DNA from 4 places in the Colwellia sp. MB3u-55 genome. Region 1 is predicted to be linked to each of the others. Evidence: predicted binding sites of a transcription regulator. Region 1 holds the regulator's gene; each other region holds the start of a gene.
The links. Region 1 encodes MetJ, which represses methionine synthesis genes. Its sites were predicted from a motif close to TAGACGTCTAGACGTCTA; they were not measured.

Region 1 (3,936 bases):
GTCGCTGTTATTACCAATGGTACCGCTATTTTAGGGTTAGGTAATCTAGGTGGTATGGCTGCTAAGCCGGTAATGGAAGGCAAAGCATTATTATTTAAGCGATTTGCCGGTATTAATTCATTTGATATCGAAGTTAAACATAAGACAGTTGAAGACTTTATAAATACGGTCGCCAATATCGCTGACAGTTTTGGTGGTATTAACTTAGAAGATATTAAAGCACCAGAGTGTTTTGCTATTGAAAAGGCACTTATTGAACGTTGTAAAATACCGGTATTCCATGATGATCAACATGGTACCGCTATTGTTACTGCTGCTGGGATGATCAATGCCTTGGAAATCCAAGGTAAAAGTATTAAAGATGCCAACATTATTTGTCTTGGCGCAGGCGCAGCAGCAATTGCTTGTATGGAACTATTAATCAAATGTGGCGCTCAGCGCGAAAAAATCTACATGCTTGATACTAAAGGTGTGATTCATACCCGACGTGATGATCTTAACGAATATAAGCGGATGTTTGCTAATAATACGGATAAACGTACCCTTGAAGATGTTATCGATGGTGCAGATGTATTTGTCGGTGTTTCTGGACCCAATTTGCTTTCTGTTGAGCATGTAAAATTAATGGCGCCAAATCCAATTATCTTTGCTTGTTCAAACCCAGACCCTGAAATAAAACCTTCATTAGCACTTGCTGTTCGTGATGATCTTATTATTGCTACCGGTCGCTCTGATTACCCTAACCAAGTCAATAATGTGTTATGTTTTCCTTTTATTTTTCGTGGCGCTTTAGATGTTCGCGCTAGAACGATTAACGATGAGATGAAAATTGCTGCTGTTCATGCTATTCGTGAATTAGCAAAGGAACCGGTTTCACAAGAAGTGTTAGATGCTAGTGGTGAGAAAAGTTTGACCTTTGGTAAGGAGTATATTATTCCTAAGCCAATGGATCCTCGTTTGTGTGGTCGAGTAGCGCTTGCCGTTGCTAAAGCGGCGGTTGAATCTGGAGTGGCAGCCCTAGAATTACCTGAAAACTATATGGCATAATCAGTAGTATTTATTAACAACGCTGTAAAAGGAGAGCTCGACTCTCCTTTTTATATTTATGACAAATAGTATGTTATGGTCCAGTGACTGTATCTACGCAGGAAGTAGGGAGTAGAAAGTAGGGTAACGCAGCAGCAGTTACCGAGATGGTAAAGAGTAGGTTATTAAGGGTAATTGGTCATGGTGACTCCAAGGCATCGATGTATTAGCTGCATTATTACTCTTGTACGTCATCTATGTTCCTGACAAATCATTAATACTTGCACCTCTTAAGGCAATGTCACCGATTTCAAAGCGTGACAATATTGAGTAGAACGAATAACAATGAAAACTCCAACGAAAGCCGCTTTACTCTCAGCACTTGTTTACCCGGGTATTGGCCAACTAATTTGTCACGCTTATCGACGGGCTACGTTATTTATTTTAAGTTTTTCTGTGACGGCATATTTGTATATTGAAGAAGTGATGAGGCAATATCAGCCACTTATCAATAAAGTTAAATCAGGTGAAGTTGCGCTAAATAGCCAAGCACTGATCGCTGAGATGGCAAGAAATCCCATTATTGTTGACCCTATCCTAGTGAGTACATTAACTTATATGCTATTAACTTGCTGGGTACTGGCGATTGTAGATGCTTATCGTACGGGCATAAAAAAAGACGCCGGAGCGTCTTTTTGAGTAAGTGCATTAAAACCCTTAGCTACTCGTCTTCAATTTCAAATTGACTGAAGTCGGTAATACCTTTTGCTATTAACGCTTCGCGCACACTTTTAGGTAACATCTCTGTATTGTCTTTTGTTAAATCGCCATCATCAGGAAGAGGCTGTCCGGTAAAAGCATGCAGAAAAGCTTCACATAACAATTCGCTGTTAGTTGCATGGCGTAAGTTGTTAACTTGCCGACGAGTACGTTCATCCGTTAACACTTTCAGTACCCGCAACGGGATTGAGACCGTAATTTTCTTAACTTGCTCACTTTTTTTACCATGTTCGGCGTATGGTTTTATATAATCGCCATTCCACTTTGCCATTTAATTACCTTTGTTTAGCTAAATTACTTTTTATAAGTTAGATTTTACTGGTTGTTGGCGTTGAGTCAATAACGAATGTGTAGAAGTTTAGAAGTCTAAAGTTCTTGACCGACAAAAGTAAAGTGTTTAGAGTTATAGACGTCCAAACATCTATTTGATTTTACTGCCCGATTGGAGCAAAAAATGACAAGCAAAAAACCAGCAACATTAGCTGTTAGAGCCGGCATTAATAGTGATGAACATCACGGTGCGGTTGTTCCTGCCATTCATTTATCGAGTACTTATGCTTTAAAAGGCTTCAACAATAAGCGCCAATTTGATTATTCCCGAACAGGCAACCCAACTCGAAGCACGTTTGCACAAGCTATCGCTGATTTAGAGCAGGGTGCTGTTGGCATTGTTACTAGCACAGGAATGTCAGCGGTGCACTTAATCTGTCAGTTACTGACAACAAAAGATACGGTTGTTATTCCACATGATTGCTATGGTGGAAGTTATCGCTTGTTTACCCACCTAGCAAAACGTGGCTTATTTAATGTGCTTGTTGTTGATCAAAACGATGATCTAGCTTTAGCGCAAGCGCTTGAACAAAAGCCAAGATTAGTTTTGATTGAGTCACCCAGTAATCCATTATTACGGTTGGTTGATATAAAAAAGGTTACTCAAGCCAGTCATGCTGTTGGTGCTTTAGTGGCAGTAGATAATACGTTTCTTTCTCCCTTGTTACAGCAACCGCTATTATTAGGTGCTGATATTGTTTTTCACTCGACAACTAAATATATTAATGGTCATAGTGATGTTGTGGGTGGAGTGTTAGTAACAAAAGAAAAAGAACTGGGTGAAGAGCTAGCGTGGTGGGCAAATTGTATTGGTATTACGGGTTCACCTTTCGACAGTTATCTGGCATTACGTGGCTTAAAAACCTTACCGCTGCGTATGAAACAGCATCAAGAAAATGCTAATGCTGTTGCAAAATACTTAGAAAATCATCGAGCAATTAACGCGGTATACTTTCCTGGTTTAAAAAATCACCCGGGACACGAAATTGCTAAGCGTCAGCAAAAAGATTTTGGCGCTATGATGAGTTTCGAAATAAAAGGCGGTGTTGAAGCGGTTAAAGTACTGTTTGACAACTTATCACTCTTTACCTTGGCACAGTCATTAGGTGGCGTTGAAAGTTTAATCAGTCATCCATCAACGATGACCCATGCAGGTATGGAAATTGAAGCACAAATTGCAGCAGGTATCACTCAATCTTTAATCCGAATTTCTGTCGGTATTGAAGATGTTAGTGATATTATTAATGACTTAGAACAAGCTTTATCGGCAAGCCAAATTTAAAGTTATAGACTATTTTTAGTAGAAAAATTAACGAGTGAAAATGACACAGTCAAATACAGTAGAACAATTATCATCAGGGAAAAATCAACTGGCGAAGCATGCTATTCATGTACATAAATTTGGTGGCAGCAGCTTAGCAACTACCCAATGTATTGAACGTGTGGTTGATATTATTCGTCAAAACTGTCAACTAAATGATTTAGTTGTTGTTTCGGCAAATGGAAACACGACGGATGACTTATTCAATATTTATAAACTCGCACTTGAAAAAAGTGACGAGCTGTTTTTGGCTATTGAAACACTAGAGAAATCACAAAGCACATTAATTGGTGAGTTATTGAACCCTAGCAGTGCAGCAGACCTTATCAAGGTTTTGTCTGATGATATAACACAGTTAACGGCTTGGTTATCTGACCAGCCAAGCCAGCACCATGCTGATATGCTGGCATTTGGAGAACTGTGGTCGGCGCGTTTATTATCGGCGGTGTTAAGTGAAAAAGTTTGTCCAAGTTATGCTA
Region 2 (3,936 bases), on a different contig from region 1:
CTCGTCCTTAACAACCCAAACCCCAGATACTGAAATAAATTCAGCATGACGGGAGTGGAACAGAAATAAATGCAGTATGATGGGAGTGGAAACTGAAACAAGTTCAGTATGAACCCAACTTCCGTCAGCATGAACCCAACCGCCGAGATCCTGAACTCGTTTCAGGATCTCGTCCTTGACAACCCAAAGCCCAGATACTGAAATAAATTCAGCATGACGGGAGTGGATACTGAGATAAATTCAGCATCAACGCATCACCCATCAGCATGAACGCAACCGTCGTCATCCTGAACTTGTTTCAGGATCTCGTCCTTAACAACCCAAAGCCCAGATACTGAAATAAATTCAGCAAGACGAGAATGGATACTGAAACAAGTTTAGTTTGAACCCAATCTACCATTAGCATGAACTCACCCCCCCGTCAGCATGAACCCAACCGCCGTCATCCTGAACTTGTTTCAGGATCTCGTCCTTAACAACCCAATGCCCAGATACTGAAATAAATTCAGCATGACGGGAGTGGATACTAAAATATATTCAGCATGATGGGAGTGGATACTAAAATATATTCAGCATGATGGGAGTGGATACTAAAATAAATTCAGTATGATGAGAATGGATACTGAAATAAATTCAGCATTACGGGAATGAATACTGAAATAAATGCAGTATGACGAAAGTAAATAACTACAAAAGATCTGAGTTTTTTAAATTCAGTATGACTACAAGTTCGTTCATTTCAGTATTATCAGGCTGTAATAGGTTTTTTTACACGGTCAAATGATGGATTGTTAATGTGGCAATAAAAAAAACGAGACTTATTAAGTCTCGTTTATTATTGTTTACGCTAAATACTTAGAAAAACTAATGAAGAATACGTACGCGTATTGTGCCGTCAATTTGTTTTAATTCACGTAATGCTAGTACACTATCTTGTGCTTCAATATCAATAACTACATAACCAATTTGATCGTCTGTTTGTAAGTACTGTGCTGCAATATTAATATTGTGCTTAGCAAATGCTTGGTTAATTTGGGTTAACACGCCCGGTTGATTGCGGTGTATATGTAATAAACGGCTTGTTCCCGTATGACCAGGCAAAGAAACTTCAGGGAAGTTTACTGCCGAAAGTGTTGAACCGTTGTCAGAGTATTTTGCCATTTTACTGGCAACTTCTAAGCCGATATTAGATTGGGCTTCTTTAGTACTACCACCAATATGTGGCGTCAAAATAACGTTGTCGAATGCACGTAGTGGTGAAATAAACTCTTCATCATTACCTTTGGGTTCAACAGGGAAAACATCGATTGCTGCGCCAGCGACTTTTTTACTTTTAAGCGCTTCAGCTAATGCGTCAATATCAACAACAGTACCACGAGAAGCATTGATAAAAATAACACCGTCTTTCATGATTGCAAATTCTTTTGCTGCCATCATGTTTTGCGTTTGAACCGTTTCAGGCACATGCAAACTAACTACATCAGCTTCTTTTAATAAAGCTTTTAAACTAGGTGCTTGGCTCGCATTACCTAAGGAAAGTTTAGTTTCGATATCATAAAAGCGAACACGCATACCTAACGTTTCAGCTAAAATACCTAACTGTGTACCAATATGGCCGTAACCAATAATACCTAAGGTTTTGCCACGAGCTTCTACCGAGCCAGCTGCAGATTTATGCCATTCACCGCGATGAGCTTTAGCACTTTTTTCAGGAATACCACGTAATAATAATAAAGTTTCACCTAATACAAGTTCGGCAACCGAGCGTGTATTTGAAAACGGGGCATTAAATACTGGAATGCCACGTTTTTGTGCCGCTTTAATTTCAACTTGGTTAGTACCAATACAGAAACAACCAATAGCCGCGAGTTTTTTAGCATGGCTTAGTACATGGTCAGTTAACTGAGTACGAGAACGAATACCAATAAAGTGAACATTAGCAATTTTTTTGATCAAATCTTCTTCAGCAAGCGATGTACTAATACATTCAATATTGCTGTAGCCTTTCATTTTTAACTCTTCAACAGCGCTCGGGTGGACACCTTCAAGTAATAAAATTTTAATTTTTTCTTTTGCTAATGAATTATTGCTCATTTTCTAATATCTCATGTGGGACTATAGTGGTCATTGCCTTAAAAAATATAAAGCATTTAGATGGCTAGATATCTAAACTAGCATATAGTGTATAAACTCTAAAGATTTATTTTACCAGTTTTGCGCCATCTTGAGTGCCTAAAATTAAAACATCAGCGCCACGTAGTGCAAACAAACCATTAGTAACAACACCTACAATGGCATTAATATCATTTTCAAGTTTTTTGGGATCAAGTATCTCTAAGTTATGTACATCGAGAATTACACAACCGTTATCGGTAATTACACCCTGACGATAAACGGGATCGCCACCTAACTTAACTAATTCACGAGCCACATAGCTTCGTGCCATCGGAATAACTTCTACCGGTAGTGGAAATTTACCTAGCACTTTTACTTGCTTACTTTCATCGGCAATACAGACAAATGTTTTTGCTACGGCCGCGACAATTTTCTCTCGGGTTAGTGCAGCACCACCACCTTTTATCATCGACAGATATTCAGTAATTTCATCGGCGCCATCAACATAAACATCAATGCTACCGACATTATTTAATTCAAACACTTCGATACCATGGGCTTTCAATCTTTGAGTCGACGCTTCAGAGCTAGAAACTGCACCTTCAATGTCGTCTTTGATTGTTGCTAGGGCGTCAATAAAGTGATTAACAGTAGACCCGGTGCCTACGCCAACGATGGTATCGTTTTTAATAAATTCGAGTGCTTTAAAGGCTGCTGCCTTCTTCATTTCATCTTGTGTCATGTGAATCCTAATTAGCGAGGAGAAGTTAGGTAGAAGTATATCAGCAGATGATTAAATATCGAAGTTATAGCTGGTGGTAGGAGTGATAATTTTAGGCAGTGGAATATCCCAACTTTCAAAGGGAATAGTGTTAACTTTTTGGCAATCGTGAGCTAAGCCAACTGGTAAGGGTTTAGCGTGTTTGTTTTGTTGATATTGATCATGCCAAGCCGAAAGTGTTCGGTCATAAAAGCCACCACCCATGCCTAAGCGATTACCATATGGGTCAAAGGCGACTAAGGGAGTAAAAATAATATCAAGCTGAGCGACCGTTATTATATCTTGAACGTTAAGCTTAGGTTCTAAAATACCATATTTATTTTTGACGAGAATAGACGTCTCAGTATATTTTAAAAAGAGTAAATTATTCTTACTAAAAGGATGTATTACCGGTAAATATACGGTGATGCTATTTTGCCAGCACCAATCAATAAAAGGCTGAGTATTTAACTCGCCATCATTGGCTAAATAAATAGCGATGTGTTTAACGCCTTTGACTACTTTTTCTTTAATGAGTCTCTTCGATAATAAAAGTGATTGTTCTGCTTGCTGGTCAGCGTTTAATAAACTGCGTTGATAGCGAATTTCTTGGCGAAGAACATCTCTTGTTTTCATGATATTTAACCCCTTATAAAATAAGTCTAACGACAACAAGTAAGTTACAGTAAAAATTAGCTATAAAAAAGCCAACAATAAATGTTGGCTTTTCAAAATCACTTTAACGATGACTAACAGTTAATTAAGCGTTAGTTGTTGCCGTTGAACCATTTGCGTTAGTTGTAGATACTTCTGAATCATCAGGCAAATTTTCCCAAAATCTAGATTTGAAACCAACCAGTAAAATAATGATACCAATACCAATACTGAATAAGCTCACTTGGAGATAAAGTGAAGGAATTTGTGCAACGTTATTTGGATCATAGTTACCCGCTAACAAACCAGAAATAATATTACCAATTGAATAGGTTAATACAAAAACACCCATCATTTGTCCAGCGAAACGCTTAGGAGATAATTTACTTACGGCACTTAATGCTACA
Region 3 (3,936 bases), on a different contig from region 1:
CAGCGAATAGTAACGGCTAAAGTTACCCCGCTTACGCTTAAAACCTTTAATCAACAACTTGTCAGTGGCTTTTATTTTTCAACGATGCGTGAATTCTATCGCGCACGCGATGTTTTAAAACAAGCCCAGATAAAATGTTACGAAGACGATTTTCGCCCCGATGAACGCTTTTTAATGGAGCGCTTTATTACCGCTGGTATTGAATTTATCCCTCGGTTAACAGCTTTATCGATAACCGAATCTGCCAAACAGTTTTTACAGACTAACTTTGCTACCTTTTATAGTGACAAATGCCGTGCAACGGATAAGACTCAGTTACTTGATGATATTGCGTTAACTATGGTATCACTTGATATTGAGTGTTCAATGGCAGGGGAGCTTTATTCTATTGGTTTACATTCGCATAAAATGTCTGATGGTAAGCCGATAAAATGTGTTTTGATGATCGGTGATCAAAAAAAGTTTTTAGCAAAAATAACACAGTCAAAGTTATCCGACGCTGAGGCGATAGAAATCGCAGAGCACATCGTTTGGCTTGACAATGAACAAGCGCTGCTAGCTGAGCTGATCGCTTGGATAAAAATCCACGATCCCGACATTTTTATTGGTTGGAACGTGATTAACTTTGATTTTAATTTGCTACAAAAACGCTGTGATATTTATAATATCCCATTTAATATCGGCCGCAATGATAAGTCTCCCCGCTGGCGAACACGTTCGGCAGGCGGTAGTCAAAATGAGCAAAAATTTATTGATGTCGCTGGCAGAGTGGTCCTTGATGGTATTGATTTACTAAAAAACGCGACTTATAACTTTCCAAGTTTTTCCCTTGATTTTGTTGCCAATGCCTTATTAGGTAAGGGGAAAAAGGTCGATGATGTTGACAATAGAATGCAAGAAATTAACAACAACTTTGCCAATGACAAGCTAGCTTTAGCCGCTTATAACCTTGAAGATTGCCATTTAGTTACCCTGATCTTTGAACAATCCTTGTTACTCGAATTCACGCGTTTGCGCGCCAAACTAACCGGTTTATCTATAGACCGTATTGGCGGCTCTGTGGCAGCGTTTACCAACTTATATTTACCTAAATTACACCGTAGTGGTTATATTGCGCCCAATATGGGCGATGGCTTGCAAGGGCTAATTTCTCCTGGTGGTTATGTGATGGACTCTATTCCGGGTTTATATAAAAATGTCTTAGTACTTGATTTTAAAAGTCTTTATCCCTCTATTATTCGAAGTTTTAATATTGATCCTATGGGCCTAATTGAAGGTTTACAATCACCTGAGACTAGTATAAAAGGTTTTGATGGTGCTTATTTCTCTAGGGATAAACATTTCTTACCTGACATTATTAATGAGCTGTGGTTAGAGCGTGATATCGCTAAAAAAGATAAAAATGCGGCATTGTCACAAGCAATAAAAATTATTATGAATTCGTTTTATGGAGTCTTAGGTTCAACGGGATGTCGATTTTTTGATCCTCGTTTATCCGGTTCAATCACTAAACGAAGCCATGAATTATTAATCACCACTAAAATGTGGCTAGAAGATGATGGTTATCAAGTCATTTATGGCGATACCGATTCTATTTTCGTCAGTGTTGACGATGATTTTAACCACCAGCAATGCCAAAAGCTGGGTAAAACCTTACAAGATAAAATTAATCTTAGGTGGCAAGCAACGCTTAAAAAAGAATTTGCGATAGAAAGCCAACTTGAAATTGAGTTTGAAACACATTTTAGCAAATTTTTGATGCCAACCATCAGAGGACAAGATGTCGGTACTAAGAAGCGTTATGCTGGCATTGTAGAAAAGAAGGGGTCATCAGAATTGATTTTTAAAGGCTTAGAAAGCGTCCGCACCGATTGGACTGAACTGGCTAAAACTTTTCAACGAGAGTTGTATTTAAAAATATTTAATGGCGAACCTTTTGCTGACTATGTACGCAATTTTGTTACTCAAACATCAGCAGGGCAATTAGATCATTTACTGGTGTATCGTAAACGCATTCGTAGGCAGTTAGATCATTATGTTAAAAACGTGCCTCCACATGTGAAAGCGGCACGTTTAGCCGATGATATAAACAAGATAAATAAGCAACCGTTAAAATATCAGCAACGTGGTTGGATAGAGTACTTGATCACGACTTCTGGACCGCAAGCAAAAGGTTATGTTAACGCGCCACTCGATTACCAGTTTTATATCGATCGGCAATTAGCGACCGTTGCTGATGCTATTTTACCTTTTGTCGGGAGTAGTTTCGAAAAATTAACCAGTGATCAAATGAACTTGTTTCAATAGCCTCTGCTGTTTTAATTAATATAAATAAATCGTGCATCATGCTTGGAAAGATCATAAGGTGACTTTATTGAGTTAGCTATTTAGATGGCTAAATGAATTTTATGTTTTAGGATGAAAGATCATGATCAACGATACCAAAATAGTCAATGCGGGACGAAAATCAAAATGGACACGTGGCGTTGTTAATCCCCCGGTAGAACGTGCATCAACCGTTGTTTTTAATACGGTTAAAGAAATGAATCACGCAACAGCAAATCGTGGTAATCAAGTACTTTTCTATGGCAGAAGGGGCACCTCAACGGCTTTTGCTTTCGCCGATGCTATGACTGATCTCGAAGGAGGCGCCGGTTGTGCCATTTATCCATCGGGTACTGCGGCGATCACTAATGCTATTCTTTCGTTTGTTAAAACCGGTGACCATATCCTTATGGTCGATACGGCTTATGAACCCACGCGTGATTTTTGCGATAAAATATTGATCAATATTGGCGTTGAAACGACTTATTACGATCCAACTATTGGCCGAGATATCGCTGGACTTATTAAAGAAAACACCCGACTTATTTTCTTAGAGTCTCCTGGCTCTATTACCATGGAAGTTCAAGATGTTCCCGGGATAGCTGAAGTTGCTCACCAGCATGGCTGTATGGTTATGCTCGATAATACTTGGGCTGCAGGGGTTAATTTTCAACCTTTTGATTATGGTGTCGATATTTCGATTCAAGCAGCGACTAAATATATCGTTGGTCATTCAGATGTGATGTTAGGTACGGCAATAGCCACTGAAGAATATTGGCCACAACTGCGTGAAAACAGTTACTTAATGGGGCAATGTACGTCACCTGACGATTTGTATTTGGCAATGCGTGGCATTCGTACCTTAGGTGTGCGTTTAAAACAACATCAAATTAGTGCGCTAAAAGTGGCTAATTGGTTAGCAACACGCGAAGAAGTTGATGTTATTCTTCATCCAGCATTTGAATCGTGTCCGGGCCATGAATATTTTAAGCGTGACTTTACTGGTGCTAACGGTTTGTTCTCATTTGTGTTAACCCGTGGTGATAAGCAATCACTTAATGCCTTACTTGATGGTATGGAACATTTTAAAATGGGCTATTCGTGGGGCGGCTTTGAAAGTTTAATTTTGGGTAATACCAATGTTGGGCGTTTGCGAACAGCGACAAAGTGGGATTATGAGTATCCATTAATTCGCCTGCATATAGGTTTAGAGGATGTTGATGACTTAATTGCTGACCTTGCTCGAGGCTTTGATCGATTGAATACTGCCTTAGAAAATAGAGCTTAAGCTTTACGCGTTAAACGTTTGGAATTTACATGCTGCTATGCACGACACAAAGGTTAACCATTAGGCACTTGAATGAGCAGGACCATAAATTTGTTCTGCAATTATTGAATGATGATGCTTTTATTAAAAACATAGGTGACAAAGGGGTTAGAGAGACCAAAGATGCAATTGCCTACTTAGTTAATGGTCCACTAGCAAGCTATAGCGAACAGGGCTTTGGGCTAAACTTAGTCGCTTTGAAAAGTGATAACACACCGATTGGACTTTGTGGTTTGTTAAAGCGGCCTGAATTGGAATTTCCTGACTTAGGTTATGCCTTGTTG
Region 4 (3,936 bases), on a different contig from region 1:
TAGAACAGGCAATGCGTTTATTAGCAACCGAACTCGAAATCCCTATTAATAAAGATGAATTAACGCTAAGGTTTCATCAGCATATTGCTTATAACATTGAAAACTAAGGTTATTTAACTTCGCCATTAACGGTTGTTTTTTTCTGTAGCTTGCGTTGTAACGTTCTGCGGTGCATTGAAAGCTGACGTGCCGTTGCTGAAACATTACCATTATTAAATTTTAAGACTTGTTAATATACTCCCATTCAACCTGCTCGGTTGACAACGTTGGCTCATTGATAATGTTTATTCCTAAATTTGAAGCCAATGTTGATTTTTTTAGCAACGAACTGTTAGCGTTTTTAGCTAAAGCTGATAATAAAGTCTGTGTATCGACCGGCTTGGCTAAGTAATCATCTGCGCCAAGCTTTATTGCGTCAACGGCAGTAGCTATACTGGCAAAACTGGTTAACAAAATAATACGACTCTTTGGCAATAGTTTCCTCATCAGATTAATCAAATTTAAGCCACTTTCATGATGGAGTTTCATATCGAGTAATATGAATTCTGGCAACTGACGATGACAGGTTAACAATGCATCATTAATGTTATCGGCCAACCAACAGCTGTAGCCATGTTTTCAAATGCGTCTTTTAAGCGTATTAGCAAAGGTGCTGTCATCTTCAACAATTAATAATTTCATCCATTTTTTTCCTACGTATCATTAACCACTAACGCTAATTTCAACGTTACTAATGCACCACCAGCAACGTGATTGGTTAAGGCAAGTGTAACGCCTAATCGCTCTAAACTTGCATGACTCAAAAATACTGCCATACCTAATCCTTGTTTGCTGTTTACAGGTTTAACGCCTAACTCACTTAGTGTTAATTGGGTAAAACCACAACCAAAATCACGCATACTGAGCTGCCAATTTTTTTCATCAAACAAGCTAGATAACTCAATTTTATCACTACCGCTGACTTTAGTGGATCGAATCGCATTATTAACTAAATTTAAAATTGCTGGCAATAATGAAGCATCAGCCAATACTTTAGCGTTTTCACTGAGTATTGATTGGTGCTTCTCAGAGAAGAAGTTCACCCTAACATCAGGATAATTTAAGTTAATATGATCACGCACTTGTTGCACAATATCAGCACAAAGCACCTCTTTTGACTTTTGCTCTTTAATCTCAAAAACCATTTGACGAAACTCAGCTAAACTTCTGCTACAACGTAATAATTGTCTTTGTAAGTCAACAATCGCAGGGTGCTCAGGTAGCTCCTCACTGAGCTCATCGACAAGCAACTTTACAGTTACTATGGGAGTAGCGAGCTGATAAGTTATTTGCGCAGAAGCGCCCCCTAATGACATGATTTTTTATTGCTTTAATTGCTCTTCCCGAAAAGCAGCTATTGCTTGTTCTTTTTGAGGGATTCTTCGTGCCATTTGGCCAACAACGGTTGCAACAACAATGCTAGAAAAGAGAAAATTTATCCACACACCAATAAAGTGGCTTTGCATATTGCCATGCATTACTGACATGGGTAATAACCACAATAAAACACTGTATGAAGCAATCGCTAATAGTGCGACACTTCCAAGTAACAGCGGAGTTAACGTCACAGCAGCAATAGGAATAAGCAATAACGAGACAAAAGCATTAGTTGCTCGGCCACTAAAATATAAAATAAGTGAGAGAAATAAAATATCAGCACAAATCTGCCCAAGTAAGGCGCGCTTATCAACTTCTTTTCCAGACTTATAATATAAATAGCTGACTAAGGTAAATAAAGCTTCAATTGAAATAACAATAATGAGCGGTAACCAAGGCAGTTGATAGTTTAAAACGCCATTAACAAAAGTATTAATATCAGCTGAATAATTATAGCCGCACTGCGTAATAAAAGAACGGTGCGAACTTGGTTAAACTTACTAAAAAATAAAGACATAATGTTTTATATTGGTTAATCGTATTCGTTGATATTACGCTAATTTTTATATTTTCAACTAATCAAAAACAGTTTATTTTAAATTTCAGATAAAAACATATAGACATCTAAACGTCTATTGTTATACAGTTATTTTAATCAAATTTATTAAGGTTTATTTTAATGTCATCACATGAAGAAAAAATCACCCTGGCAGGCGGTTGCTTTTGGTGTATTGAAGGTGCATACAACCAATTAATCGGCATTAAATCTGCCATATCAGGTTATATGGGCGGCAGCGCAGCGCTAGCAACTTATGAAGACGTTTGCTCGGGTCAAACCGGCCATGCAGAAGTCGTGCAGTTAACTTTTGATAGCGCAGCGATCACTTGTCGTGAAATATTAGAAGTATTTTTTACGCTACACGATGCCAGCCAATTAAATCGTCAAGGTAACGATATAGGAACCCAGTATCGCTCAGGGATTTTTTATCACAGCAAAGAACAACAGCAAGTTGCTGAAGATATTATTAAAGAAGTCGACGCTAGCAATATGTATAGCTCAGCGGTTGTGACTGAGGTAACTCAAGCGTCAGAGTTCTTTTCTGGTGAAGATGTTCATCAAGACTATTTCAATAATAATCCTGGTAATCCTTACTGTCAGGCAGTTGTTTCACCTAAGCTCGCGAAATTTAGAAAAACGTTCGTAAGTAAATTAAAACCATCATAGGCTTAAAGTAATATTGTCAGCTTGAGAATAAAATCTCATTTTTAACAAAGTGCGGACACTGAAACAATCAGTGTCACGCATTTGCTACCAAGTACTGATTTAATACATTAAGGTATACAGTTTTCTGCGGAATTTATTGGCTAATGGGTCGCCATCAGGTAAAGCCTTTAACACATCCAGATAAAGATCTTTGCTGGCAGCATCACTACTGTCTTTTTGCATTAAACGAAACAGTAACGTCAACGCTTCTTCATGTCGGTTGACTTGGCTGTATTGCGCAACAAGTTGATGTTGTAGAGCAATGTTGTCAACGTCGTCCACTAACTGTGCTTCTAATGCTTTAATTTCTGGTGAGTCCGCGGCTTGACTGGCAAGCTCAAGTTTAGCGATAAGCGCTTGATAGTGACTGTCTTGATCAACCATTAAAATAGTGGTTAATAAAGATTCGGCTTCGCTTATTTTACCCGTTTGTAAATAAACATCTGCCATCATTAATTTAATGTCGGCACGTTCACTATTAAGTTGATAAGCACTATTAATCGCCGTAAATGCATCATTAATATTATTATCAGCTAACAACTTTTGCGCCTGAATAAGTAATAAGTCTTCTTCTTTAGGTAAATGATTCGCTAAAAATTCTTTTATATTGTCATCATCTTGTGGCCCAGTTAAACCATCAAGTGGTTGGCCATCTTTCACTAAAATAGCCGTAGGTAAACCTTGAATACCAAATTGTTGGGCAATTTGTTGCTGAGTTTGACAATCAACCGTGGCGTATAATATATACTGTTCAAAACCCTGCAAGCCGATGGCTAACTTATCTTTAAGCTCCAAACTCTCAGGGACCTGTGCCGCCCAAAAGTCAACTAAGACTAACTTCGATTTTGATTCTTCTAAAATAATTTGTTGAAAATTTTCTAGGGTAATTTCAATGGCATTTGTAGTCACATTCACTTCCATTTAGTTTATTGATGAGCGTCTATATTCTATATTTTGGGGCAATTATAAAAAGCGCAAGTGCCTTAATACAAAAAGCTGAACGCCTATCAATAAAGAGACCTTCAGCTTTAGTACTATATAAGTGTAATAATAATTAGACTTCGTTTAATAACTCGCGAGCAATAATGATTTTTTGGATCTCGCTAGTGCCTTCATAAATAGTGGTAATACGTACGTCGCGAGCCATGCGTTCAAGTGGATATTCTTTAATATAGCCAGCACCACCCATTAATTGCAATGCGTCATAACAAGCAATATTTGCTTTTTCTGCCGCAAATAACTTCGCCATAGAGGCG

Region 2: the regulator MetJ is predicted to act here: its motif matches at 2,152-2,169, upstream of serA (phosphoglycerate dehydrogenase).
Region 3: the regulator MetJ is predicted to act here: its motif matches at 2,381-2,398, upstream of H4J66_RS06170 (cystathionine beta-lyase).
Region 4: the regulator MetJ is predicted to act here: its motif matches at 2,034-2,051, upstream of msrA (peptide-methionine (S)-S-oxide reductase MsrA).

The regions. Positions count from the first base shown of each region.
Region 1 is NZ_JACGUS010000114.1:46,269-50,204, reverse strand. It holds gene H4J66_RS10285 (malic enzyme-like NAD(P)-binding protein) at 1-1,047, shown strand, start outside; gene H4J66_RS10280 (hypothetical protein) at 1,372-1,725, shown strand; gene metJ (met regulon transcriptional regulator MetJ) at 1,748-2,077, opposite strand; gene metB (cystathionine gamma-synthase) at 2,261-3,418, shown strand; gene metL (bifunctional aspartate kinase/homoserine dehydrogenase II) at 3,459-3,936, shown strand, end outside.
Region 2 is NZ_JACGUS010000122.1:123,760-127,695, reverse strand. It holds gene serA (phosphoglycerate dehydrogenase) at 865-2,094, opposite strand; gene rpiA (ribose-5-phosphate isomerase RpiA) at 2,201-2,857, opposite strand; gene H4J66_RS16735 (5-formyltetrahydrofolate cyclo-ligase) at 2,909-3,511, opposite strand; gene H4J66_RS16730 (peptide MFS transporter) at 3,636-3,936, opposite strand, start outside.
Region 3 is NZ_JACGUS010000102.1:58,522-62,457, reverse strand. It holds gene H4J66_RS06175 (DNA polymerase II) at 1-2,307, shown strand, start outside; gene H4J66_RS06170 (cystathionine beta-lyase) at 2,429-3,613, shown strand; gene H4J66_RS06165 (GNAT family N-acetyltransferase) at 3,643-3,936, shown strand, end outside.
Region 4 is NZ_JACGUS010000122.1:458,435-462,370, forward strand. It holds gene H4J66_RS18235 (DUF3083 family protein) at 1-107, shown strand, start outside; partial or broken gene H4J66_RS18240 (response regulator transcription factor) at 110-681, opposite strand; gene H4J66_RS18245 (HAMP domain-containing sensor histidine kinase) at 693-1,355, opposite strand; gene H4J66_RS18250 (hypothetical protein) at 1,362-1,628, opposite strand; gene msrA (peptide-methionine (S)-S-oxide reductase MsrA) at 2,096-2,641, shown strand; gene H4J66_RS18260 (tetratricopeptide repeat protein) at 2,741-3,589, opposite strand; gene H4J66_RS18265 (acyl-CoA dehydrogenase family protein) at 3,735-3,936, opposite strand, start outside.